DNA from 3 places in the Dasania marina DSM 21967 genome. Region 3 is predicted to be linked to each of the others. Evidence: predicted binding sites of a transcription regulator. Region 3 holds the regulator's gene; each other region holds the start of a gene.
What was found. The regulator sigma-54, encoded in region 3, starts transcription at its own class of promoters, with help from an activator protein. The targets are predictions, from matches to a motif close to TGGCACANNNNTTGCNNT.

Region 1: a site for sigma-54 is predicted at 2,832-2,849, ahead of fliE (flagellar hook-basal body complex protein FliE). Genes of this name have one in related genera too.
Region 2: a site for sigma-54 is predicted at 3,950-3,967, ahead of B067_RS22180 (PEP-CTERM sorting domain-containing protein). Genes of this name have one in related genera too.

What each region holds. Positions count from the first base shown of each region.
Region 1 covers NZ_KB891585.1:595,388-603,449, reverse strand. The annotation lists gene B067_RS0112420 (malate dehydrogenase) at 1-584, opposite strand, end outside; gene ttcA (tRNA 2-thiocytidine(32) synthetase TtcA) at 881-1,798, shown strand; gene B067_RS0112410 (mechanosensitive ion channel family protein) at 1,921-2,766, shown strand; gene fliE (flagellar hook-basal body complex protein FliE) at 3,109-3,498, shown strand; gene fliF (flagellar basal-body MS-ring/collar protein FliF) at 3,575-5,236, shown strand; gene fliG (flagellar motor switch protein FliG) at 5,229-6,260, shown strand; gene B067_RS0112390 (FliH/SctL family protein) at 6,323-7,123, shown strand; gene fliI (flagellar protein export ATPase FliI) at 7,132-8,062, shown strand, end outside.
Region 2 covers NZ_KB891587.1:100,229-108,290, reverse strand. The annotation lists gene B067_RS0115670 (DegT/DnrJ/EryC1/StrS family aminotransferase) at 1-541, opposite strand, end outside; gene B067_RS0115665 (glycosyltransferase family 2 protein) at 520-1,719, opposite strand; gene B067_RS0115660 (glycosyltransferase) at 2,061-3,188, shown strand; gene B067_RS22180 (PEP-CTERM sorting domain-containing protein) at 3,279-3,878, opposite strand; gene B067_RS22175 (PEP-CTERM sorting domain-containing protein) at 4,331-5,026, opposite strand; gene B067_RS0115645 (tetratricopeptide repeat protein) at 5,463-8,062, opposite strand, start outside.
Region 3 covers NZ_KB891579.1:30,695-38,756, forward strand. The annotation lists gene rapZ (RNase adapter RapZ) at 1-286, opposite strand, end outside; gene B067_RS0108990 (PTS sugar transporter subunit IIA) at 358-807, opposite strand; gene hpf (ribosome hibernation-promoting factor, HPF/YfiA family) at 851-1,138, opposite strand; gene B067_RS0109000 (RNA polymerase factor sigma-54) at 1,320-2,828, opposite strand; gene lptB (LPS export ABC transporter ATP-binding protein) at 3,033-3,758, opposite strand; gene lptA (lipopolysaccharide transport periplasmic protein LptA) at 3,736-4,596, opposite strand; gene lptC (LPS export ABC transporter periplasmic protein LptC) at 4,583-5,152, opposite strand; gene B067_RS0109020 (KpsF/GutQ family sugar-phosphate isomerase) at 5,163-6,134, opposite strand; gene B067_RS0109025 (calcium/sodium antiporter) at 6,143-7,156, opposite strand; gene B067_RS20010 (MlaC/ttg2D family ABC transporter substrate-binding protein) at 7,359-8,048, shown strand.

The sequences.
Region 1 (8,062 bases), on a different contig from region 3:
AGATCAGGGTATTGTGTGGCTGAGTGGTTGCCCCACACGGTCATGTTTTTTACGTCAGAAACGTCTTTGCCAGTTTTTTGGGCAAGCTGTGACTTGGCGCGGTTGTGATCCAAACGCATCATGGCGGTGAAGTTGCGTGGGTCTATGCTAGGCGCATTGCGTTGGGTAATTAACGCGTTAGTGTTGGCGGGGTTGCCCACGACCAATACTTTGATGTCTTTGCTGGCGTTGTCGTTAATCGCCTTGCCTTGTACCGAGAAGATGGCAGCGTTGGCTTCTAGTAAGTCTTTACGCTCCATGCCTGGGCCACGTGGGCGTGCGCCAACTAATAGGGCGTAATCACTGTCTTTAAAACCTAGGTTCGGATCGTCTGTGCATACTACGCCAGCTAATAATGGAAAGGCGCAGTCGTCTAGTTCCATTTTTACGCCTTCTAGGGCGCCTAATGCTGGGGTGATGTCTAGCAGCTGAAGAATAACGGGCTGGTCGTTGCCTAGCATCGCGCCTGAGGCAATGCGGAAAAGTAGGGCATAGCCGATTTGGCCAGCTGCACCGGTAACGGTAACGCGAACAGGTTGTTTCATTATGATGATTCCTATGTGTTGCAAGTAAAGTGTTGCAATGAGCGTTGGTATGGCAACGGCAGAGGGTGGCTCTGGCTGCCGCGTCTTTCTGACGCAAAGGCCTTTTAAGGCGGGCTAATTCTAGTGATTTGGCCCTTAAATTGCCAGTTTCTAGGCTGTGATGGCGACAAATAAAGGGGTAATTCTGGCTAAAAACGATTAAAATGCGCGCCATTCTAGCTATCCTATGATTTATTGACTCAGCAACAGGCCGTGGTTTTATTGTGCAACAGCTTTCTACTCCATTAGTTACCGACATTCCCCTAGCGGGCCAACCCTCAACCGAAGAGGCGGCCAAGCTTAAAAAACAGACGCTGGAATTTAATAAGCTGCAAAAGCGCCTGCGCCGACAAATGGGCGAGGCGATAGCGGATTACAGCATGATCACCGAGGGCGATGTGGTGATGGCCTGTATTAGCGGCGGTAAAGATTCCTTCGCGATGTTGGAGATATTGATCAACCTGCAAAAGGCCGCACCGGTTAATTTTGAGGTGATAGCGGTCAATTTGGATCAAAAGCAGCCAGGTTTCCCCGAGCATATACTGCCCGCCTATTTTGAAAAGATAGGGGTGCCCTATTACATTGTTGATAAAGACACCTACAGCGTGGTGAAAGAGAAAGTAGCCGAGGGCAAAACCACCTGTGGCCTGTGCTCACGGCTGCGTCGTGGCACCCTGTATAGCTTTGCTGAAAGCATAGGGGCTACCAAAATTGCCCTGGGCCACCATATGGACGATATGGTAGAAACCTTATTTTTAAATATGTTTTACGGTGGCCGCATGAAGGCTATGCCGCCCAAGCTGCGCTCCGATGACCAGCGCAATGTGGTGATACGGCCGCTGGCCTATTGCCGCGAGAAAGACTTAATTAAGTTTTCCGACGCTAAAAAATTCCCCATCATCCCCTGTAATTTATGCGGCTCGCAAGAGAACCTGCAAAGGCAAAACATTAAAGCCATGTTACAAGGTTGGGATAAACAGCAGTCGGGTAGGGTAGAGAGTATATTTCGCTCCACCCAGCATATTAGCCCCAGCCAATTGGCCGATAAAAACCTATTTGATTTTGAGCAGCTACCCTTAGATAGAAGCAGCGATAAAGCCGAGTATGCCTTTACCGAGGCCACAGTATCGTCGTCGGGTAATGGTGTGCAAATGGTGGATGTGCTTAATTTGTAGTCGTGGATGTAGCTGTTGTATGGCCGTGGTGAAAAGTTTGTATTCGACAATCAGTAACTCGGCTATAACGCTGTTTAGTCGCTAGTTAATAGCAATATAAAAGCAATAAAAAGGGTGCCATCATGGAACAGAACCTAAGCAAAGAGTTAGAGCAAGCCACCGCTATTTATAAGATGGTGATTGAGTTTTTTGTTAATTACAGTTTTCAAATACTGGGTGCCATTATTGTTATGTTGCTGGGCTTTTGGTTGGCCCGCAAAGTCAGTAATTGGGTATTGTCACTACTAGAGAAAAAACAATTCGACGTTACCCTTAGCCATTTTATTGCTGCTGGCGTTAAGGTGTTAATTATCGTTATGGTGGCGCTGGTTGCCCTAGGTAAAGTGGGTATTAGTGTTACACCATTTTTAGCGTTGTTAGGCGCTGCTTCTTTAGGTGTGGGCTTGGCCATGCAGGGCATGCTGTCTAATTACAGTGCGGGCTTTAATATTATTATTACCCGCCCCTTTGTGGTGGGAGATACCATTAGGGTGCAAGGTGTTACTGGCCAAGTTGAAGAAGTGCGTTTGGCCTATACCTTATTGGTGGATGAAGATGGCGTGCGCATTAGCATACCCAATAAACATATTATTGGTGAGATCTTACATAACTCACAGCTAAGTACCTTGGCGGAAGTAACCATAGGCATTGCCTACCACGAAGACCCAGGGCAGGCCATAAGCTACATAGAGCAAGCCATCAATGCTTTAGAGGGCTTAGACAATAACAAGCCCTCGCAGGTGGGTATAGCTAGCTTTGGCGATAGCAGTATTAACTTGGGCATACGTATATGGCTGCCCACCCAGCAATATTATCAACAGCTATACCAGGTTAATCAGGCCGTTTTTGCGGCCTTAAAAAACAATGGGGTGGCTATACCTTTCCCGCAACGGGAAGTGCGTTTGTTGGGTGATCAAGCGGCTAGCTAAGCGCCGCTATTAAGCTACCTGCTAAAGTAAGGTGCCTCCCCAGCCATGCTTTTATGGCTGGGCACTGTCATGCCTATTGCCCTATTAGCGGTGTTTAGCGATGGCTATCTTCGTGTTGAAACGTCTCTCAAAGCCTAAGTGCCGCAGCATCGCTTTCCCTACTCTGAGAATTGGCCCATTTTGTGCAACCCCTACTGCTAACAAGAAGCGGGCTGCATCACAGTCAAATTACTGTCTTATATCCTGCCTCTACATCTAAATACGCTAGCTTAACCGTAATGGTTAGATTGAATGTCAGTTCTTTGACAGTTAATAGCGAGTGTTAAGTAAAGGGGAAGTCCGGTGAATGTAGGTCGTACAGATATCAATAGCTTACTCAGCCAAATGCGTGAAATGAAGGCGGCTACCATGCCAGCAGGAATGCCTGCAGGCGGCCCCGCCGATATGCAGGGGCCACAGGGTGTGCAGCAAGCGCTCAATGGCCGCATAGAAAAGGCCGATAGTGCCTCGCCCAGTTTTTCCACCATGTTTAAGGGTGCGATAGACGGCGTTAACCAAACCCAGAAAACCGCTGGTAGCCTGCAAGCAGCCTATGAGCAGGGTGCACCTGGTGTGAGTTTGTCGCAGGTGATGATCGCTTCGCAAAAATCGTCAGTAGCCTTTGATGCCATGACGCAGGTGCGCAACAAGGTAGTTGAAGCCTATAAAGATGTGATGAATATGCCGGTGTAGCGGTGTATTGCAGTTATCCATTAAGTCTATAAAGCGATTTATAGAGATATATAGCGAAATTTAAAGAGATAATAAAATGGCAGCAGAAGGCTCGTCACAACCACAAAGCCAGGTGTTTGATGGTTTTGGCGGTTTAAATCTTATCCGGCAGTTAGGCCTAATGATAGGCTTGGCCGCCAGTGTGGCGATAGGTTTTGCGGTGGTGCTGTGGTCGCAGGGTGAAGACTATAAGCCCCTGTATGCCAATTTGGATCGTATGGACCCCAGCGCGGTACTTTCTATATTAGATAGCAACCAAATTGTTTATAAGGTCGATGAAAACAACGGCGCGTTAATGGTGGCCTCCAATCAAATTCACGATGCGCGGCTAAAGCTAGCGGGTGAGGGGATCTCTGTCGATGGTAGTTTTGGTTTTGAGCTTATGGACAAAGAGCGTCCCTTGGGCACCAGCCAGTTTATGGAGAACGCCCGCTTTAAGCGCAGCTTAGAGGGTGAGCTAGCCCGTACCATTACCAGCATACGTCAGGTTAGAGCCGCCCGTGTGCATTTGGCCATACCCAAGACCTCGGCCTTTGTGCGCGATTCCCGCAAACCGACGGCCTCCGTGTTTATCGATTTGTACAGTGGCGCGGGTATTAACTCGCCACAGGTACGCGCCATCGCCAACTTGGTGGCATCCAGTATCCCCGAGTTAGCGCTACAGGATGTCACTGTGGTCGATCAACGCGGTAACTTGCTGTCCAACTTTGAAACCGACGAAAAAATGATCGCCGCCAACCGTCAAATGGAGTACACCAAAGAGGTGGAGCAGCGCTATATCAACCGCATTCACTCCATCTTGGTGCGTATCTTGGGTGAGGGTAAATTCAGAGCCGAAGTGAGCGCCGATGTCGATTTTACCGAGGTAGAGCAGGCCGAGGAGCAGTTTAACCCCGACTTGCCCGCTATACGCAGTGAGCAAACCCTAAAAGAAGGCCGCAATGTAGGCTCAATCGGTGGTGTGCCAGGGGCGTTGAGCAATCAGCCCCCTGCAGATGGCGCCGCCCCCGAAAATGCCACCGCCCAAGATCAAGGTGGCGAGGGTGGCAGTAGCGGTAGAGTGCAGGCTACCCGCAACTACGAGCTGGATCGCACGGTGAGTTATACCCGTCATCAAACCGGTAAGGTGCGTAGGCTCAGTGTAGCGGTAGTGGTCGATAATGTAGTTAAAAAAGACCCCACCACCGGTGCCATGAACTCAGTGTCTATGCCGCAAGAGGAGCTGGACAGTCTTTCAGGCTTAGTGCGCGATGCAGTAGGGTTTGACGCTGCGCGTGGTGATAGCGTCAATATTATCAATGCTGAATTTGTGACCTTGCCAGAGCCCGAAGTGGAATTAATAGAGGAAGTGCCCCTGTGGCAGCAGCCAGAAATACTAAACTTGGCTAAAAAAATATTGGGCGGCATATTCGTCATGGTGATTATTTTCGGGGTGTTGCGGCCGGTTATGCGCAACCTAACCGATACCTCTAAGGAAATGCGCGAGTTAGAGGCGCAGGAGGCACTAAATGACTTATCCGCCGATTTAGGTGCTGACTTAGCGGATGAAACCGTTACTTTATCCGGTGGCGATAGTATGCTGCTAACGGGTCCCGGGCAGGGTTATGCGCAGCAGCTTAATGCGGTTAAAGGCTTAATTGCTGAAGACCCCGGGAGAGTCGCACAAGTGGTTAAACAATGGGTGAACAGCGGTGAGTGATAACGATACAGCAGCGGGCGGCGCTGATAAAATTAACATCACCAAGCTCAATCAAGCGGCTATTTTATTGATGTCGTTGGGGGAGAAAGAGGCCGCCGAAGTGCTTAAGCATTTAGGGCCCAAAGAGGTGCAGCGCATAGGTACCGCCATGACGGGCTTAGAAAACGTGCCGCAATCCCACGTCGAAACCGTAATGAATAATTTCCTACACGAGGCGCGTACCTTAACCGGCCTAGGTGTGGGCTCCGATGGCTATATACGCAATATGCTAGTAGAGGCCCTAGGTGATGATAAGGCCAACTCGCTAGTCGATAGAATTTTATTAGGTGGTAATACCACCGGCCTAGATACCTTAAAGTGGATGGATGCTCGCGCCGTGGCCGATATTATTCGCCACGAACATCCGCAGATACAGGCCATAGTCGTGTCTTACCTCGATGGCGACCAAGCCGCCGATGTGCTTTCTAACTTACAAGATAAAGTGCGCCTAGACATCGTTATGCGGGTAGCCGCCTTAGATTCGGTACAGCCTACCGCTTTGCAAGAGCTTAACGACATATTAGAGAAACAATTCTCTGGCAGCGCCGGTTCGCAAACTAAAGAAATGGGTGGTATCAAAGTCGCCGCCGAAATCATGAACAACCTAGACAGCTCTATAGAGTCTGAATTAATGGACTCCATACGCGAAGTGGACGAGGATTTGGGCACTCAAATTCAAGACCTTATGTTTGTGTTCGACAACCTCAAAGGGGTGGACGACCGCGGTATTCAGGCATTGTTGCGAGAAGTGTCTTCCGATGTGCTTATCTTGGCGCTCAAAGGGTCCGACGACGAGCTGCAAGAACATATCTTTGGCAATATGTCTAAGCGTGCCGCCGAATTGTTGCGCGACGATCTCGAAGCCAAGGGCCCGGTCAAACTCAGCGAAGTGGAAGGTGCGCAAAAAGAAATCCTGGTTATTGCCCGTCGCATGGCCGATGCTGGCGAAATTGTACTGGGTGGCAGCGGCGAAGAAATGCTGTAAGCACAAGGCTGCCCTGGCTGCTTATAGCTAGGGCATGGTATTAAGCTGTATTAGGTTGATTGATGAAAAACACTGATCGTATCCCCGCTATTCAATCGCTAGGCTATAAGCGTTGGCAGTTGCCCGAGGTGAACGAGGGGCAAATCATACACGCCGAAAAAACCAGGCGCGATGTCGCCCGCGGCGAAGCCCCCAGCATCGATAAAAACCTAGTGGTTTACAGTAAAGTGACCGTGGGCCAAATCGAAGAGATTAGCCAGCGCATCAAGCAGGACATAAAGCACGAGGCCTACCAAGAGGGTTTGCAGCAGGGTTTGGATAAAGGCTATAAAGCGGGCCTGCAAAAAGGCCAAAACCAAATACAGCAACACCTCACTAGCTTGCAGGCCTTGATTAGCCAGCTCAATGACGCCCTACAACAGCAGGATAACGCCGTGGAGCAGGTGCTGGCAGAGTTGGCTACTGGGGTGGCAGAATCGATAGTGCGGCGTGAGTTAATCCTAGATGGCAGCCATATACAGGCTGTGATACATGACGCGATAGCCGCCATTGATGCCAAGGCGCAGAAAGTCGATATTTACTTAAGCCCGCAAGATTATAAGTTTGTCACCACCATGGGGCAGGTAGAGCCACAATGGCAATTACACACTGACGCGACGTTAAGCGTGGGAGGCTGCCGGGTGAGCAATCAATACAGCGCGGCTGACTACAGCACTGAGCAGCAATTTCAGCAAACCGTAAGCCAGTTAGTGGATAGCCGCTATGCCGAGCTAGGTAGGCAGTCAGCTGCCAGCGATACCACTACCAACGATGCCATCCCCAGCGATATAGCCCCCAATGATACTAGCCCGGATGAGGGATAAAGCGCCTTATGTCTCGCCCTCTATTTAGCCAGCGTTTGCAGCAATACCAGCCCTCGAAAGCGGCACTTAGCAAACCGCAAGTGTCGGGTCGTTTGGTGCGGGTTGTGGGTATGACCCTAGAAGTGATGGGTCTGCAACTGCCCATAGGCCACCGCTGTGTAGTGATTAACAGCGAGCAGCACCAGGTAGAGGCCGAGGTGGTGGGCTTTGCCGAACACAAAATATTCCTTATGCCTATACAGCAATCCTCCGGCTTTACCCCTGGTGCGCGAGTGCTGGCGATAGACTATCAAGACAGAGTACCGGTAGGCCCCGAACTATTGGGCCGGGTAATCGACGGTGCAGGCCGTCCTTTAGACGGCAAAGGGCCGCTCAATAACAGCGGCTTTATTCCCATGAAGGGTGAAGCCATTAACCCGCTAGCCAGAAAACCCATTAGTGATACGCTGGATGTGGGTATTAAAGCTATCAACGCCGTGCTCAGCGTGGGCAGGGGTCAACGTATAGGTTTGTTTGCCGGCTCGGGGGTGGGTAAGAGTGTGTTGCTAGGCATGATGACCAAATTTACCGAGGCCGACATTGTTATTGTTGGCTTAGTGGGGGAGCGGGGCCGTGAGGTTAAAGAATTTATCGAGCATACCCTGGATGAAGAAGGTATGCGCCGGGCGATAGTGGTGGCAGCCCCCGCCGATGAAGCGCCGTTAATGCGTATGCGGGCCGCCTCTTTAGCCACGCGCTTAGCGGAGTATTACCGCGATCAAGGCAAACATGTATTACTGCTAATGGACTCCCTAACCCGTTATGCCCAAGCCCAGCGTGAAATCGCCCTCTCTATAGGCGAGCCGCCAGCCACTAAGGGTTATCCGCCCTCGGTGTTTTCTATGCTGCCCAAGTTGGTGGAGCGGGCCGGTAATAATGCCGATGGCAGCGGTTCAGTGA
Region 2 (8,062 bases), on a different contig from region 3:
TACCTCTGCCAAACGATGTAATGGCAAAGTCACCTATAATATTTTTAGGTTCTGCCAATGCGGCATAACACTGCGCATTATCTTCAATGAGGTAGGTGTTATTGGGTAGCAGGGCTTTTATTGCTTTTAATCTATCACTAATCCCTAAAAAGTTAACGGCTACGACGGCAATGGTGTTGCCATTGATGGCGCTCTTTAGCTGCTCTAAATCGTAACCTGGGTCGTCAGCTTGTATATCGACTAGTACGGGCTGTACGTTTGCATAGACAGCGGCGGCAACTAAGTCGGGGCAGCCATAGGCGGGTAATATTACTTGCGGCTTAGCAATTTCGGGGCGTAGTTGTTTGGCTGCGATAATGGTTAGCGCTAATGCTGAGGTGCCGGAATCTACCCAGTAGGCGTCGAAGCCTTTATAAGTAGGAAGTGGCTGGGGCTTGCCTCGCCAAACTATTTTTTCACCTACGGGTGGTAAGTCGCCGTGGCGAATGCCACGGGCTATGCCGCTGCTCAGGCCGCGAATTAACGCGCCGAAGGTTGCCATACGCTCATCCGTTTGCCTGCTAAAAATTGGCAGCTAGCATCAAAAATAGCCATGTTTACCTGTACAAAAAAGTATATGAGTTTTGCTGCGGTATTATTTTTTATGTTGCTGGAATAGTGTGCGCATAAAGCCGTGCCGTAAAACAAGCATTGCAATACTAGGGTTAACGCGAAAAAACTATGCTGGCTGGCTAACATAAAGTTGACGAACAGCAGGCCGATTAAAAACCAAGGCTCTAGCCAGCGCATTAGCTTGTGGCTAAATACTTGAAAGGCAAACAGCCCGTGTTTGAATGGGTTGAGGGCTTGGGGGTTTCTACTTAAGGAGGTTAGGCCACGAATAATGGTGCGGGTTTTTCTTGCGTATTCTTTGCTTGGGTCGCTTAAGTCTTGGTAGTAACCTAGCACATCGGGGGCGGTAATAGCCCTCATGCCTTGGGTTGCGGTGTTTAGCGCGGTGTTAAAGTCGCTGGGGGAGTGTATGTCCCAGGTTTGGCATAGGTCTTTACGTGCCGCAAAAAACGAGCCGCTTAGGCCTACTAGGCCGCCTACTTTTGACTCTAGGCTGCGCAGCCACATTTCATAGCGTACATAGGCGCCTTCGCCAACTACGTCACCTGATTGGCTAATGAATCTATCTTCGCTGGATATTGAGCCTATGGTGGGGTCGCAGAAGTAGTTGCTTAGTTTTTCTATGGCGTCTTCGGGTATTTGGGTGGCTACATCTGAAAATATCAGTACGTCGCCCTGGGCTTGTTTAATGGCACAAAGTTGCGCGTGTTCTTTGCCTAGCCTTTCGGGTGCGCGCACCAGTTTTATACCTTGATCGCTATATTCTTTAACGATGTCGTCGGTGCCGTCATCGGAGCAGTCGGAGGCAATGATGATTTCTAGCTCTGGGCTTTTATTTTGCTCATGGCTGTTGTTTTTTAGTGCGAGGGTGTTGTTGATTTTATTGCGTATACGGCCTACTTCATTATAAGCGGTAATGATTAAGCTCAGTGTTGGTGCTTTGTTTAATAGTGCTGTGTTTGCTGGATCTGTGTTTGTTGATGATGTGTGATTATCAGGTTGTGGTGGGCTGGCTTTGCACCGTGCTAGGCATAGCAATATCACGGGGTAAATAAAATAGCTGTAGAGTGCGCAAAAGGTGAGTAGCCAAAATAATGTTACAAGCATGCTAGGAACCGTTATCCTTATCGTTAGCCTGGTGCTGGCTGTATGAGTTGTTTGATTTTATAATAATTTTTATAATTTTGCTGTTAAGTTTTGGTTTTGTTCATGTACGTGGATGCCGGATCAAGTCCGGCATGACGGGGTTTGTGTTGAGGCCGTAATAAAGCGGCCGGATCACGTTTGGTATGTGTCGAGTCGGTTATGTGTATGCTGGCTCATGTCTGGCATTACGGCGTTAGTTTCGATGCTGTTATATGGATGCCGGATCAAGTCCGGCATGACGGGTTTGGTGGCGGCTGTCAGCGGTGATTCATTGTTATTTAATCATAAGGTTAAGAGTGTAAATGGAAGTTTCTACGTTGTCTTCTACTAATGCCGCCATGCGTATTCTGCATGTTGCTTCTGGCGATTTATGGGCGGGTGCTGAGGTGCAGCTCTTTACGCTTGTTAGCGCGTTGGCGGCTATTGAGGGCAATGCGCTTTTTGTGGTGCTTTTGAATGAGGGTGAGTTAGCGCGGCGTTTGCGTGATATTGCCGTGCCGGTATTGGTTATTGATGAGTCGCACTATGGGCCGAAACAGATATTGGGTCGTTTAAAAGCGCATATGCTTAGCGTAAAGCCGCATGTGGTACACACGCATCGGTTAAAAGAAAATATTATAGGTGCACTGGCCAACACTTATTCGGCGAAGGCTTACTGCGTTAGAACCGTGCATGGTGCCCCAGAGTTTAGTTATAGCTTGATAAGGCAAACACCCAAATGGCTAATAAGTCGGCTGGATAAATGGGTGGGGCGGCACTTGCAGCATAAGGTTATTGCCGTGTCTCAGCCATTAAGTGGCCTGCTTCAAAATATATACCCTGCTAGCCATATAGCTGTGGTGCTGAATGGGGTTGATGTAGATACATTGTCGTCCATTAAGGCTGCAGAACTGGGCCGCGAGGGTGTGAAACATGTAGGTATTGTGGGGCGCTTAGTGCCGGTAAAGCGGGTTGACCTGTTTTTGCAGATGGCTAAAGCTTTGGTTGATCAGGCTAACGATAATTATTGCTTTCATATTATTGGTGATGGGCCTTTGCTGGATGATTTACAGCGGCAAGCGGCTAAGCTGGGTTTGAAAGATGTTACTTTTTATGGCCACCGAGAAGATGCCACTGCCTTGATAAAGGCTATGGATGTGTTGGTGATGTGCTCGGATCATGAAGGCTTGCCCATGACGGCTTTAGAAAGTGTGGCTATAGGCACGCCTATGGTTGCCCATGCGGTAGGGGGTTTAGTGCCATTGTTTGAAACGCTGGATGTGTGCGAGCTTGTGGCCCAGCATAATGCGGAGGGTTATGCGGGTGCGGTTGCGAGAGTGTTGGCGCGTATGGCCAGTGAGCCTATAGCGTTAAGGCTTCCCGGTGAATACACCGCGCAGGGTAATGCTATGGCGATGATGGCTGTTTATAGGGCGGGGGCTTTGGTGTAGGGGGGGCGCAGTAAAGCTGTAAGCGCTGAGGGTTCGAATTTTAGGCATAAAAAAAGCGAGCAATGCTCGCTTTTTTTATTGCAGAAGTAATTACTTCTGTTTGCGACGGCTTAAGCCTAAGCCCACTAAGCCAAGGCCTAGTAGCGCAATAGAGCCGGGCTCTGGAACATATACGTTTACACCAATAACCATATCGTCATGGTTGTCATCTGGGCCATGGCCTGAATCATCAAACAGTAATACGGCATCATAAAATACGCCGCCAAAGGTGTAATCAAGCATGATGGCGAAAGATTGAAATGAGTTATATGGCTGGTTAGCACCATTAGCTATGCCAGCAGTTACGCTGTTAGAGTAAAAGTTAAAGCCCATTAGTTGGTCGGTAGCGCCAGTGGTGCCAACATTCGAAGCAGTAAAGCTGTCACCAACACTGTTACCAATATTGTTTAAGCTGTTGCCGTAGGCGTTAAAGTCATTGTTGTAGGCAGCTTCTTTACCTAGGTAGGTAAACTTAACAGCTGAATACATGTCGTCAAACTTTAGGTTGCCGCCAATGTTGTAAGTGCCGGTAACTAGGTCATTGTTGGCAACAACGGCCATATCAGTGCCGCCGTCAACCATTAGGGCAGCGTTGGCGTTAAAAGATAGTGCTGCAACAAGTGCTACACCAAGTAATTTAATTGACTTCATTGTCTAATCCTTATGTTTTCTGTTTGGTGGCTCAGCGTGAACCATTGTCTTAAATTTGTTGTGATTAGTATAAAGCACGTATGGTGCCATGTTTTGTATCTTATTGTTTTATAGCGGTTTTCTATTATTTCCCCGTGTTATTAAAATGAGGGATGTAAATAATGCCGACAGGTTTAGGGGCGTATGAGGGGTAGCTTGGGCTTTACTTGGCAATAACTACTAGCTGTCGGTAGCGATGAGAGCCCTTGATCCTTTATCTACTAAGTAGTGGCTAGGGACGAGTAATCTATGAGGGTGAGGTTATAAAAGCGTTGTGCTTGAGTAACAGCCTTGAGGCTAGGGGGGCAGGGCAGGGTTTTGTTTTTGTTCTCGTTCTTGCTTAGAAGTAAGTGCTAACTAGAGGCGCATAAAAAAAGGCGAGCACTGCTCGCCTTTTAAGTTGGTTGTAACCCTTATTTTTTGCGGCGGCTCAAGCCTAAGCCTGCTAGGCCTAAGCCTAGTAATGCTAAAGAGCCGGGCTCAGGTACGAAAATACTGCCTCCGTCTATAGATAAGCGAACCACCATGTCATCGTGGTTATCATCAGGGCCTGCACCTGAGTCATCTAAGAATAGAAATACAGATGTGCCACCGAATGCTGTTGAACCATTGACGGTGGTATCCAGCATGTAATTATTATCAAAGCTTACGAAAAAGTTTCTATCGCCTGCGCCAATGGCGTCGTCAGGGTTGGCACCGTTTTTAACTTCATGTGCGTTGCTGTTAATAAAAAAGCTAAAATCTAATAGCCCTGCACTGACGCCAAGAAAGGTTGTAGAGCTTAAAGCATCTTCTGCGCCAAGGCCGGCAGCGGGGCTATCAACAAACGTGTTGCCGCCCGCGCCGGTATGAGTCGCCACATTAGAGCCGCCAAAACTAAAAGAGTTGGTGAACGCTGCTTCTGCACCGAAATACTCAACTTTTATGTTTGAGGTGCCAGTAAGCCAAAGGTTTGCACCATAAAGCCCTTCTACATTGCCGAGAGAAAATTTAGTTAGAAACTCGTTACTTGCACCCATGGGGATAGTGCCGATAGTAAGCGCTGATGCCGCAGAGGACGCAGCAACTGCGCCTGCGATAACAGCATATTTGAATAATTTGTTCTTCATTTTATTGCTCCCAAAATTGTTTTATAAACCAACAGGAAATGACTATTTACAGCTTAAGGGTTGTTGTTTTGCTTCCTTGCCAGTAATGCGGTAACGGCTTGTAGGCTGCTTACTAATTAGCAAATAGCGTGCCGCCAAAAATATTTCTAGATTTTACAATGGGTTGCTTCTGTTGCTGTTTGAGGCTGGGCGGGGGTTGTAAGTTATTTCGACGTGGCATTACCGTTATTTTTACCGATTCTTTTAAGGAGTATCTGTATTTATAACTAGGCTTTATATGGGTTTGAGATATTGATGCTTGCCGCTAGATTTTGACGAAGGCGTTTACATTATTAACGTGCTTAAGGTAGGGGGCAATAACTTATGGCTTGTAGCGCTACCCAGTATGCCGCGGGTTCGGCGTACTGGGTAGTTTATGGCGGGGGGCTAGCGAGGGTTAACGTGTTTGCTGGTAGTGCTCTTGTATCTCTTCGTTGTCGGGCGCTAGCTCGGCGGCTTTTTTGAGTGCAGCCTTACCTTTGGCCTTGTCCCCCATGTGCCACTCTATCCAGCCATAGGTATCTAGCACGGCGGGGCTTGATGGTGCGAGTTTAACGGCAATAGCGCCATGCGTTAAGGCTTTGGGGTTTTTGGTTTCGAAATATAACCACGCCAAGTTGTTTTGTGCTGCTATGTTGTTTGCTTGCACGGCAACCACTTGCTGATAATGGGATATGGCCAGTGGTTTGTTGTCGGCTTGCTGGGCATCACTGGCGGCAACAAAGTGCGGTGTTGGGTTTTGAGGCTGCAGTTTTAGCCATCTTGCTAACCAGACGCTACGTTCATCCGAGTTAGCGGGGCTTAAACCTGTCATGGCGGTAGCTATACGCGGGTCGGGATTGTTGTCCCAGGCGTTGTTTAGCAGAGTAATGGCGGCTTGGTTGTTGTTGTTTTTGGACAGTAAGTTGGCCTCAGCCAGTGTGATGGTGGTGTTATTGGGGAACTGCTGCTTGGCTAGCTCAATTAACTCTTCGGCTTCTTTGTTATTACCTTGCAGGGTCTCAAGGTTGATAAGTTCGGCGGTGAGTGTTTCATTGTTGGGTGTTAGCGCGATGGTTTGCATCAGCTGTTTGCGTGCTTGCGGCCATTGTTTTTGCGACACGGATAATTTGAATTGTTGGTACAGCACTTGGCTGGTAACTTTGCGTTGGTAGTCCGTTTGTTGCTGTAATTTACCGTTTTGCGGTAGTTCCTTGGCGGCTATGTCTAGCTGCTGGTTAGCTAAATAATATTCCGCCAAAACATATTGTGGTGTTTGTGTTTTGTCTTGGAATATTTTTTTGTATTGCTGAATTTTTTTAACGCCTTGTTCAGTTTGTTGTTGTTGCGCCATAGCCGTTAACAGGCCTCTATAACCTATTGGGTTGTTAGGGGCCGCTTCAATGAAGCGTTGAAAATAGCCGCTAGCTAGGTCGCTTTCTTTGCTGCTGAGGGCCAAGCCGCCTAATATGCTGAGGGCCTCTATGTTGTTGGGGGATGCTTTTAGGGCTTGAGTCAGTAGTTTGTTGGCCTGCTGCGGCTGTTCTAGTTTGATGCTGTGCCTGGCTGCAACAATAAGTGATTCGGCATCACGGTTTCTGCTGGCTAATAGTGCATCTATGGCTTGCTGGGCTTCAGCCTTACTGCCTTCTTTTAATAATGCATCACTATAAAGGCTGGTTAACTGAATGTTGTCGGGGTGCTCTTTTAGCATATGCTCTAGTTTGGCTAAGGCAATTTCTACTTTGTTGTTATTAAGGTAGTGGTTAATTAATGTGGCCTGTAGCTCGGCATTGCTGGGGTCTTGCGCAATAAGCTTTTCTAGTAGCACGACACCTTTGTTTTTGCGGGTGTTAGAGTCTAAGGCGGTGATGGCATAAATTTTTTGTAGTTCGATATTGTCGGGGTTACTTTTTAGTGCTTGCTCTAATATATCTAATGCTTCATTAATTTTTTGTAGCTGTAGTTTGGTGGCTACAATAGCTTGAATTAGCTGTGGGTTGGCTGATTCTGCATCTATATTATGGCCAAAAAATGCGTCTGCTTGCTCTGGGTTGCCTTGTTGTAAGTTAATTAAACCCAGGTAAATAGAGGTGGCTTCGTTGTTGGGGTAATTTTCGTTTATTTCGGCGAGTAACAGTGCCGCCTGCTCCAGCTCGTTCTCTTTTAGCAGTTTTAATGCCTGTTGAAATTGTTGGCTGGCTTGGGTTGACTCTGGGTTGGCTTCAGCCAGTAGTTTGGTGTATATCAGCGCTTCTGATGAGCGGCCCTGCTCGGTGAGCACTCTCGCCAGTTGGCTAAGCGTGGCTACACGTATGGGCAGCATAATGTCGGTTTCTGGCAGTTCAATAAGGGCATTGGTTAGCTGCTCTTCAGCTTTTGCTAGATCGTTTTTTTGGTAGGCGAGGTTAGCGGATAGGAATAGGGCCTCTGGGTTGCTGGGGCTATGGCTTAAGGTTTTGTTGTTGCTGTTAAGGGCTGCGGTAAAGTTGCCTTCTTTTAAATACAGCTGTGTCAGTGTATTTTCAGCGTCTGGATTATTGGGGTTTGCTAGTATGACCTTGTTAATAAGCTGGTGGGCAACGTCGCTTTGGTTTTGGCCTGCGGCAATTTTAGCTTCAAGAATGTCGACGGTAACCGGCCATTGGGTGCCTTTGTTTGCTTTGTACTTTGCTAGCGCCTCGCTGGCTGACGTGAACTTTGCTAAATGCGCGTAGGCTTGGGCCATTAATAGAAGGCTGTCGGTTGATAATGGGCCGGGGGCCGCCTCTAGGCTAGAGACTACACCTCTGTAGCTGGCGACTTCATTGAGCGTTTTCGCTAACTGTTCAAAGCCAAGGTTGTTGGCTGGGTCTTTTTTGATGATATTTCTAGCTTCAATGATGGCGGCGCGATACTGGCCTTGTTTTGCGTAGGCTTCACTTCTTTCTAGGTGTGAGGCCACTGTGGCGCTGGTGTCTTCACTGCCGCCGCAGCTCGCTATAGAAAGGCTAATAATAGTTGCCGCAACAATCCGTT
Region 3 (8,062 bases):
GCTTGTCATTGTCGGCGTCTAGGTAGATGACTTCTATGCTTACGCCGGGATGATCGCCTTCTATCATCAAGGTGAGCGCGCTTAAGTCGCTGCTGCTATTGCGGGCGTCTATGCACAGCGCAACTTTATCCCCTGAAGGATGGCCGCCTTGTTTAAGATGGGTGACTAAATCGGGAATCAGCGCTACCGGTAAATTGTCTATGCAGTAATAGCCTTCGTCCTCTAAGAGGTTGAGGGCGCTACTTTTGCCTGAGCCGGAACGGCCGCTGATGATAATTAGCCTCATAGTGCTCCTGTGTGGCTGTTATTAATGACTGTGGTTTATGACTATAAGCTTAAATAGCAAAGGGTTTATAGCTAAGCGTTAATGGCTATATCAAACAGCTCTTGGCTGGTTTTGGCGTTGCGCAGTTGCTGGCAAAATTCGGCGGTGCTGAATAATTTGGCCAGGGTAGCTAGCACCGCTAGGTGTTCATCCTGCGCTTCGTTAGGCACGATAAGTACAAACAAGATATCTACGGGCTCACCGTCTATCGCGTCAAAGTCTACCGGCTGTTCTAGTTTAATCAACGCGCCGGTAATGCTACTGCAGTTGTCTATGCGGCAGTGGGGTATGGCTATGCCGTGGCCTAGGCCGGTGCTGCCCAGCTGCTCGCGGGCAGTGATCTTGTCGCATAAGTCCTCACTGTCTAGCGAAACTATATCCTGACATATAAATTGGCATGTAGTTTCTAGAACGCGTTTTTTGCTGCGCCCTTCGGCACCACAGAGGGTGCGCTCAAGGGTAAGAATGGAGGATAAAGACATAGAATTTCGCGATTACTGTGTGAGCGTGCTTGGGGTTAATGGGCTAATAACTTTTGACTTTTTCTTTATGTTTAATCAGTTGGCGGTCAAGTTTGTCGGTGAGCGTGTCTATCGCAGCATACATATCTTCAGACTCTGAGACAGCGAATAAATCGGCGCCAGCAACATGGACGTTAGCTTCTGCTTTTTGGCTGAGTTTTTCAACGGTTAAAGTGACATTGGTGTTAGTTATTTGATCAAAATGGCGTTCTAGGCGGGAAAATTTGCTGCTGACGTAATCTCTAAGGGCTGTAGTAACTTCGACATGGTGACCGCTAACATTAATTTGCATGGCTGGCTCCTTCTGACAGGGTTAAAAAGTAGTGCTGCACGGCGTGCGGACTCTTTAATTGAATAGGGAGGAAGTGGCTCCCGTCTCTTTCAGCTTAGCGTAATTTTGGCAGCCTGTTTAGTTCGCCTGCTAAGAATCTCGTCGCTGTGTCGGTAGTTTTTTAAGTGTTTGATTATTCAGCTTAAACCAGCCGCTTGCGCTCATTAGAGGGCGGTATATTAAGCGACTCGCGGTATTTGGCTATGGTGCGGCGGGCCACTTTGATGCCCTGTTCGCCCAGTAAGGCGGTAATTTTACTGTCACTGAGTGGTTTTTTGGTGTTTTCGGCGGCTATGAGTTTTTTGATCAGTGCCCGTATCGCGGTGGAGGAGCATTCGCCGCCGGAGTCGGTGCTGACATGGCTGGAGAAAAAATACTTGAGCTCAAAAATACCTCTGGGCGTATGCATGTATTTTTGGGTGGTGACCCGCGAGATAGTGGATTCGTGCATTTCTACCGCCTCGGCGATGTCGTGCAGTACTAAAGGCTTCATGGCCTCGTCACCGTAATCCAAAAAGCCGCGCTGGTGCTCGACGATGCGGGTGGCCACTTTCATCAGGGTTTCGTTGCGACTTTGTAGGCTTTTTAAAAACCAGCGCGCCTCTTGCAAGTTGTCGCGCAAATAGTTGTTGTCGCTGCTATTGTCGGCGCGCTTAACCATGGAGGCATAGGTGCTGTTAATACTGAGTTTGGGGGCGGTATCGGGGTTGAGCTCGACGGTCCAGCGGCCTTTGATCTTTTTAACAAAAACATCGGGTACTATATATTCGGTTTGGCTGCTGGTAATGGTTTCGCCGGGGTTGGGGCTAAGGCTTTGGATAAGCACTAGTGCGGCTTGCAGCTGTGTTTCTTTGAGTTTGCTACGGCGCATCAATTGGGCGTAATCACGGTTGCCCAATAAGGCCAGGTGGCGAGTAGTGACAAGTTTGGCTTCTTTTAGCCAAGGGGTGTCGGGAGACAGCTGGTTGAGCTGTATCATCAAACACTCTTGTAAGTCAGCTGCAGCCACCCCCGGCGGGTCAAATTGCTGTACCCGGTGTAGTACTGCCACCACTTCGTCCAGCTCTAGTTCGGGGTATTCTTCGCTAAAACCGGAGAGTATATCTTCGGGGGTTTGGGTGAGCCGGCCATTGTTGTCTACGGCATCAACTATAGCCATGGCGACGGCTCGGTCCAAGTCGGAGAGTCGGGTCAGGTTGAGCTGCCAGTAGAGGTGATCTTGTAATGATTCTTCGGCGCTGTTGTTGGCGTCAAAGTTATAGTCGTTATCGCCGCTGGCTGATGAGCCGTTACTGCTGGGGCTGTTATTGGTGTAAACGTCATCCCAGTTGGTGTCTACCGGTAGGTCGTCGGGGATGTTGTTTTCAGCCCAGTCACTATCGGCATCGGCGGCGGTGCTGTCGGCTTCTTTGCTGGTGGGTTTTTCGTTGGGTTGGCTGAGGTCTACCAGCTCGGCTTGCTTATCGCCTTCTTTGGCTGGGCTGTCGGCTTCGCTTTCTTCGTTCACCTCTAGCATGGGATTGCTTTCTAAGGCTTGTTGTATCTCTTGCTGTAAATCTAGGGTGGAAAGCTGTAATAGTTTGATCGCTTGCTGCAACTGCGGCGTCATGGTCAGCTGCTGGCCAATTTTAAGTTGTAGCGATTGTTTCATAGTGACTAATTATTACTTTTCCGCACAAGGAAGTCGCGCCAGGTGGGTGGTTTTACCCTTGGTGCAGGCTATTAATGCCAGTGATTAATGAGGACAACTTAAGGCCTAGTGTAGTTTATGCAGGTTCTTATAGGCAATAAGAAAGCAATATTTATACCGCTTTTTTTATGGCTATGCACCACAGTAGTTTAAAAGCTGCACAGCTTATAAAACAAACTGGTGGCCCAGATAAATATCCCGCACTTTGCGGTTATTGAGCACGGTTTCGGGTGAACCTTCGGAGATGATGTGACCATCGCCGACGATATAGGCTTTTTCGCAGATGCTAAGGGTTTCTCGCACATTGTGGTCGGTGATTAGCACCCCTATATTAAGGTTTTTTAAATGCTTAATAATGTTTTTAATATCGCCCACCGAAATGGGGTCTACGCCAGCAAAGGGCTCATCCAATAAAATAAATGCCGGTTCAGTCGCTAGCGCGCGGGCGATTTCTACCCGGCGGCGTTCGCCCCCCGATAAGGCCATGCCCAAGCTGTCGCGTATATGGGTAATGTGCAGCTCTTGCAGTAACTCTTGCTGTTTAGCTTTGCGTTGTCGGCGGCTTAAGTCTGCGCGGGTTTCCAGTATGGCCATAATGTTGTCGGCCACGCTGAGCTTGCGAAAGATAGACGCTTCTTGGGGTAGGTAGCCTATGCCTTGTCTAGCGCGGCCGCCCATGGAGAGGCCGGTGAGGTCTTTATCGTCCAGGGTGATGCGGCCGCGGTCTGCGGTGACTATGCCCACTATCATGTAAAAGCAGGTGGTTTTACCGGCACCGTTAGGCCCTAATAAACCGACGATTTGGCCGCTTTCTACGGACAGTGAAACATCTTTAACCACTTCCCGGCCTTTGTAGGCCTTGGCTAGGTTACTGGCTAACAGCGTCGGCATGGCTATCCTTTAGGTCGGTTTTGGGGTTGGTATGATCGTCGGTTGGTGCGCTGGCCTTGTCATTGCCTGTTGTGTTGGGCTGTACCGTAGGGGTAGGTGTTGGGGTAGCTGCAGAAATAGCTGCAGGGGTGGGCGCGTCTACGGCGGTAGCTGACACATCGTCGCTTACGGGGGCTGGTACGGATACGGGCTCTGGTTCAGGGGCTGGCTTAGGTTCTGATTCAGACTCTGATTCAGGTTTTGGTGCTGGGCTTGGATTGGCTATAGGTGCAGACATGCCATTGGTCTCCGCGCTATCGATTTTGCGCTTGGGCTCTAGCACCATATTAACCCGGCCGGTGCTGCTGGCGGCTTCGCTGCCCTCTTGGCTGCCAGCTGCTTTCACTTGCGCGGTGTTGGTGTTGTAGTCTATGCGTTGGCCGCTAAGGCTGGAGGCTCCTTGGGTTAGTGTGGCCTGGTTTAAAAAGACGATGGTGTCGTTGCTGAGTTGGTACTCTATGGTTTCCGCCTGCGCTTCTACGGGCGGCTTTTCAGCTTCGTTTTGCTGGCTAAAAAAGGCCAGCTTACCTATGGCGACGATACGGGTGACCGAGCGATCCTCGCTAAACACGGTAACAGTGTCGCCTTTAATATGCAGGCTGCCCTGTACCATCACTACGCTGCCGTTATAGAGGGTCGTTTCTTTGCCGTCGACGATGCGCTGTTCGGCAGAGTCTGATTGTATGGTGATGGGCTGGGCACGGTCTTCTGGCAGGGTCCAGCCTGAGTTGCTAAATAGGGTGCTAATGAGGCTGAGCGCCGCGGCGCTGAGTGGTATGTGTAGCTTACGGCGCTGCATGATAGTGGCCTGTTACGTTTTTTTTCAATAGAGTGTGCTCTTGGGTTAAGTCCGTTCTAATACCGGTGGCGGTAGTCGTGCCCTGTGGGCTAGTAATAGTGACGGCTAGATTATTCTCGGCGATTTGTTTTTTGGGATAGATATTTAGTGCGCTGGTGCTGAGCTGGTAGCGCTGGTCGTTGCTCAATACAATAACATTATTTTTTAATGCTACCTGCTGGCCCTGTTTCGTTACTATGCCTGAGTCTGCAGTGATCTGCCATGTCAGTTGCTGGTCGGTGTAAAAGTGCATCACCGGTAGTTGCAATATGCTGCGTTTGCCCTTGGCGTAGTTGTTAAGGCTTTCGGCTGTCAGGGTATGCGCTAATTGGCCTTCGGCATTAAAGCGTTGGCTGTGTATGTCGCGCATAAAAATTTCAGGTTCTTTGGGTGTGGCCTTTTTGCTAAAGCTGGGGGTGGAGCCGGATTCGGTATACAACCACAAAAACATTAGCAGTAAAGCCAGAGCGATACTGGTAATGACGAAGTGTTTTTGTTTGCGACGCAGTAAAGTCATAGTGTGTGGGCTAAGCCACTCCCGCCTTTAGTAAGTCGTGTAAATGTACCGCGCCGACGGGGTGTTTATGGCTATCAACTACAGCCATGGAGTTGATTTTGTACTCGTCCATTAAGCCCAGCACTTCAGCGGCTAACATGCCGGGGCTGGCGGTTCTTGAGTTGACTGTCATCACCTCGTCGATGCGGGTGCTGTGTATGTCTATGCTGTGATCCAGGGCGCGGCGCAAATCGCCATCGGTAAATAGGCCGATTAAGATATTCTGGGCATCCACCACGGTGGTCATGCCCAAGCCTTTGCGGCTGACTTCCAGTAGGGCATCGCTAAGCAGAGTGCCGCTTTGCACTTTCGGTATTTGCTCGCCGCTGTGCATAACATCTTCCACTTTTAATAATAGCTGTCGGCCCAGTGCGCCGCCGGGGTGTGAAAAAGCAAAGTCTTCAGCGGTAAAGCCGCGTGCTTCTAATAGGGCTATGGCTAGGGCGTCACCCATTACCAGTGAGGCGGTGGTGCTGGAGGTGGGTGCTAGGTTAAGCGGGCAGGCTTCTTGCTCTACGCTTACGTCTAAATTGGCATCGGCGGTTTGCGATAAGATGGAGTCCGGGTTGCCGGTGATGGTGATTAGCGGTATCCCCAAGCGTTTTAACAGCGGTAATAAGGTGACGACTTCAGCGGTGGTGCCGGAGTTGGATAGTGCTATCACCACATCTTGCGCGGTAATCATGCCCATGTCGCCGTGGCTGGCTTCACCGGGATGGACAAACATGGCCGGGGTGCCAGTGCTAGCTAGGGTGGCGGCGATTTTAGTGCCTATATGTCCAGACTTACCCATGCCAGTGACGACGACGCGGCCCTGGCATTGCAGCATGAGTTCGCAGGCCTGATCAAAGTGCTGATCTATACGGTCTACTAAGCTGGCCACGGCATCGCGCTCTATCTTAATCGTGCGCAGTGCGGAATCTTTAAAAGAGATAGTCGTCATGGTGTGGCTTATCCGTTAATAGGGAATAGCAGATAGTAATAGGCTGCGTACGCAATTAATAGCGCCGCGCCAGCTAACCTACCTAAGTATTGAGTCGGTAATAGGGCGGTAGCATTGCTAGCCTGTAGTTTGTTGCGCGCTCGTTTGGCCCAGATATAGTGGCCATAGAGTATGGTTGCTAATAATAGCGTGATGCCAGCCATGCTCATATAGTCGCGAGTAAATACCTCGGCGCTTAAAGCGGTGGGGCTAATCAGTGCTGGCATAGCCATTACGGCAAGCAGGTTAAATAGATTGGAGCCTACGATATTGCCCAGCGCTATGTCGTGGTGGCCTTTTAGCGCGCTGGCGACAGTGGCGGCCAACTCGGGCAAACTGGTGCCCACCGCGACTACGGTTAAGCCTATAATTAGCTCGCTAACCCCTAGCTCTATAGCGACTATTTTTGCCCCCCATACCAATAGTTGTGAGCTGGCAATGAGCAGGGCAAAGCCCACCACAAACAGCAGCCAGGCTTTAGCTGTGCTCATGGTGGGTATGTGTTCAATATCGGCCTCATGTTCGGCATCGGGCTGGTGTGATTTACTGGTGACCAAAATATAAAAAATAACCGCCAGCGTAACTAGTAAAATAACGCCGTCCGACCAACTTAAATAGCCATCGTATAAGCAGTAGCTGGCGCCTATAGTGGCAATTAATAGCAGCGGCATTTCGCGTTTTAAAATAGTTAGGGCGATGGGGATGGGGGCAACTAGCGCGGTAATTCCCAACACCATACCTATGTTAGCTAGGTTGGAACCTAATGCATTACCCACTGCCAAATCACCTGCCCCCTTTAAGGCGGCGCTAATAGAGACGATAATTTCAGGGGCTGAGGTGCCAATGGCGACAATGGTTAACCCTATCATGATGGGAGCCATACCCAGATTTTTGGCGATGGCGGCGGCACCTGCAACAAATTGGTCGGCGCTCCAAATTAAGCCTGCAAATCCGATAATGATAGCAATACTGGCTTCTAGCATGGTGTTCCTATGGGTAGTGAATGGGGTGAGTGGGTTTGTTTAGGGCGGCCATTATATAGGGGTTTTTACTAAAGGTAATCGCCACTGTGGTAATTTTGGTATTTAAAAGAAAAGTTATTGTAGTGTATTTGTGGCAACAGAATGCTTTTACCGCGCTGCTTTTTTCGTTACATTGGCAGCCATTCATTATCAGGAGAAAATCATGAGGGTTTTACAACGCGTGTCAGTGGCTATTACGTCACTGTTATTGATGGTGAGTGTGGCTGCGGCGGCACCCTTAAGCGCTCATCAAACCGTAGAGCAAACCACTGACAAAGTGCTGAGCTTAATCGATGATGCCAACGGTTATTTTGAAAGTGATCCTCAGCGTTTTTATAGGGAAATAGAAAGCATATTAGATGCTGTGGTCGACTTCGATAGTTTTTCCCGTGGTGTTATGGGTCCCTATGCCACTAGAGAATATTACAAACAGCTAGGTTCGAATAAGGCCAAGGATGCTTTTAAAGGCCAAGTTCGGCGTTTTGCCGGAGTGTTCAAGCAGGGCTTGGTGCAAACCTACGCTAAGGGCTTGTTGGCCTTTGGTGGTACCCGCACTGAAGTCGTCCCCCCCGCAGCAGATGACGGCAATGATGGTAGCACTACTGTTTTGCAAAAAATCTACGGCTCGGCGGAGAAACCCTACGAGGTGCATTACAAAATGCGTCAAGACAGAGATGGTTCTTGGAAAATACGCAACGTAACTATAGAAGCGGTTAATTTGGGTTTGGTGTATCAGGGCCAATTTATCTCTGCCGCCAAGCGTTATCAGGGTGACTTGGATAAGGTGATCGATAATTGGTCGGTTAAGCCTGCCGGCCAAGAGACTGCAGTACAACCGCCGTCACAACAATAGCGCTGGAGGCCCCA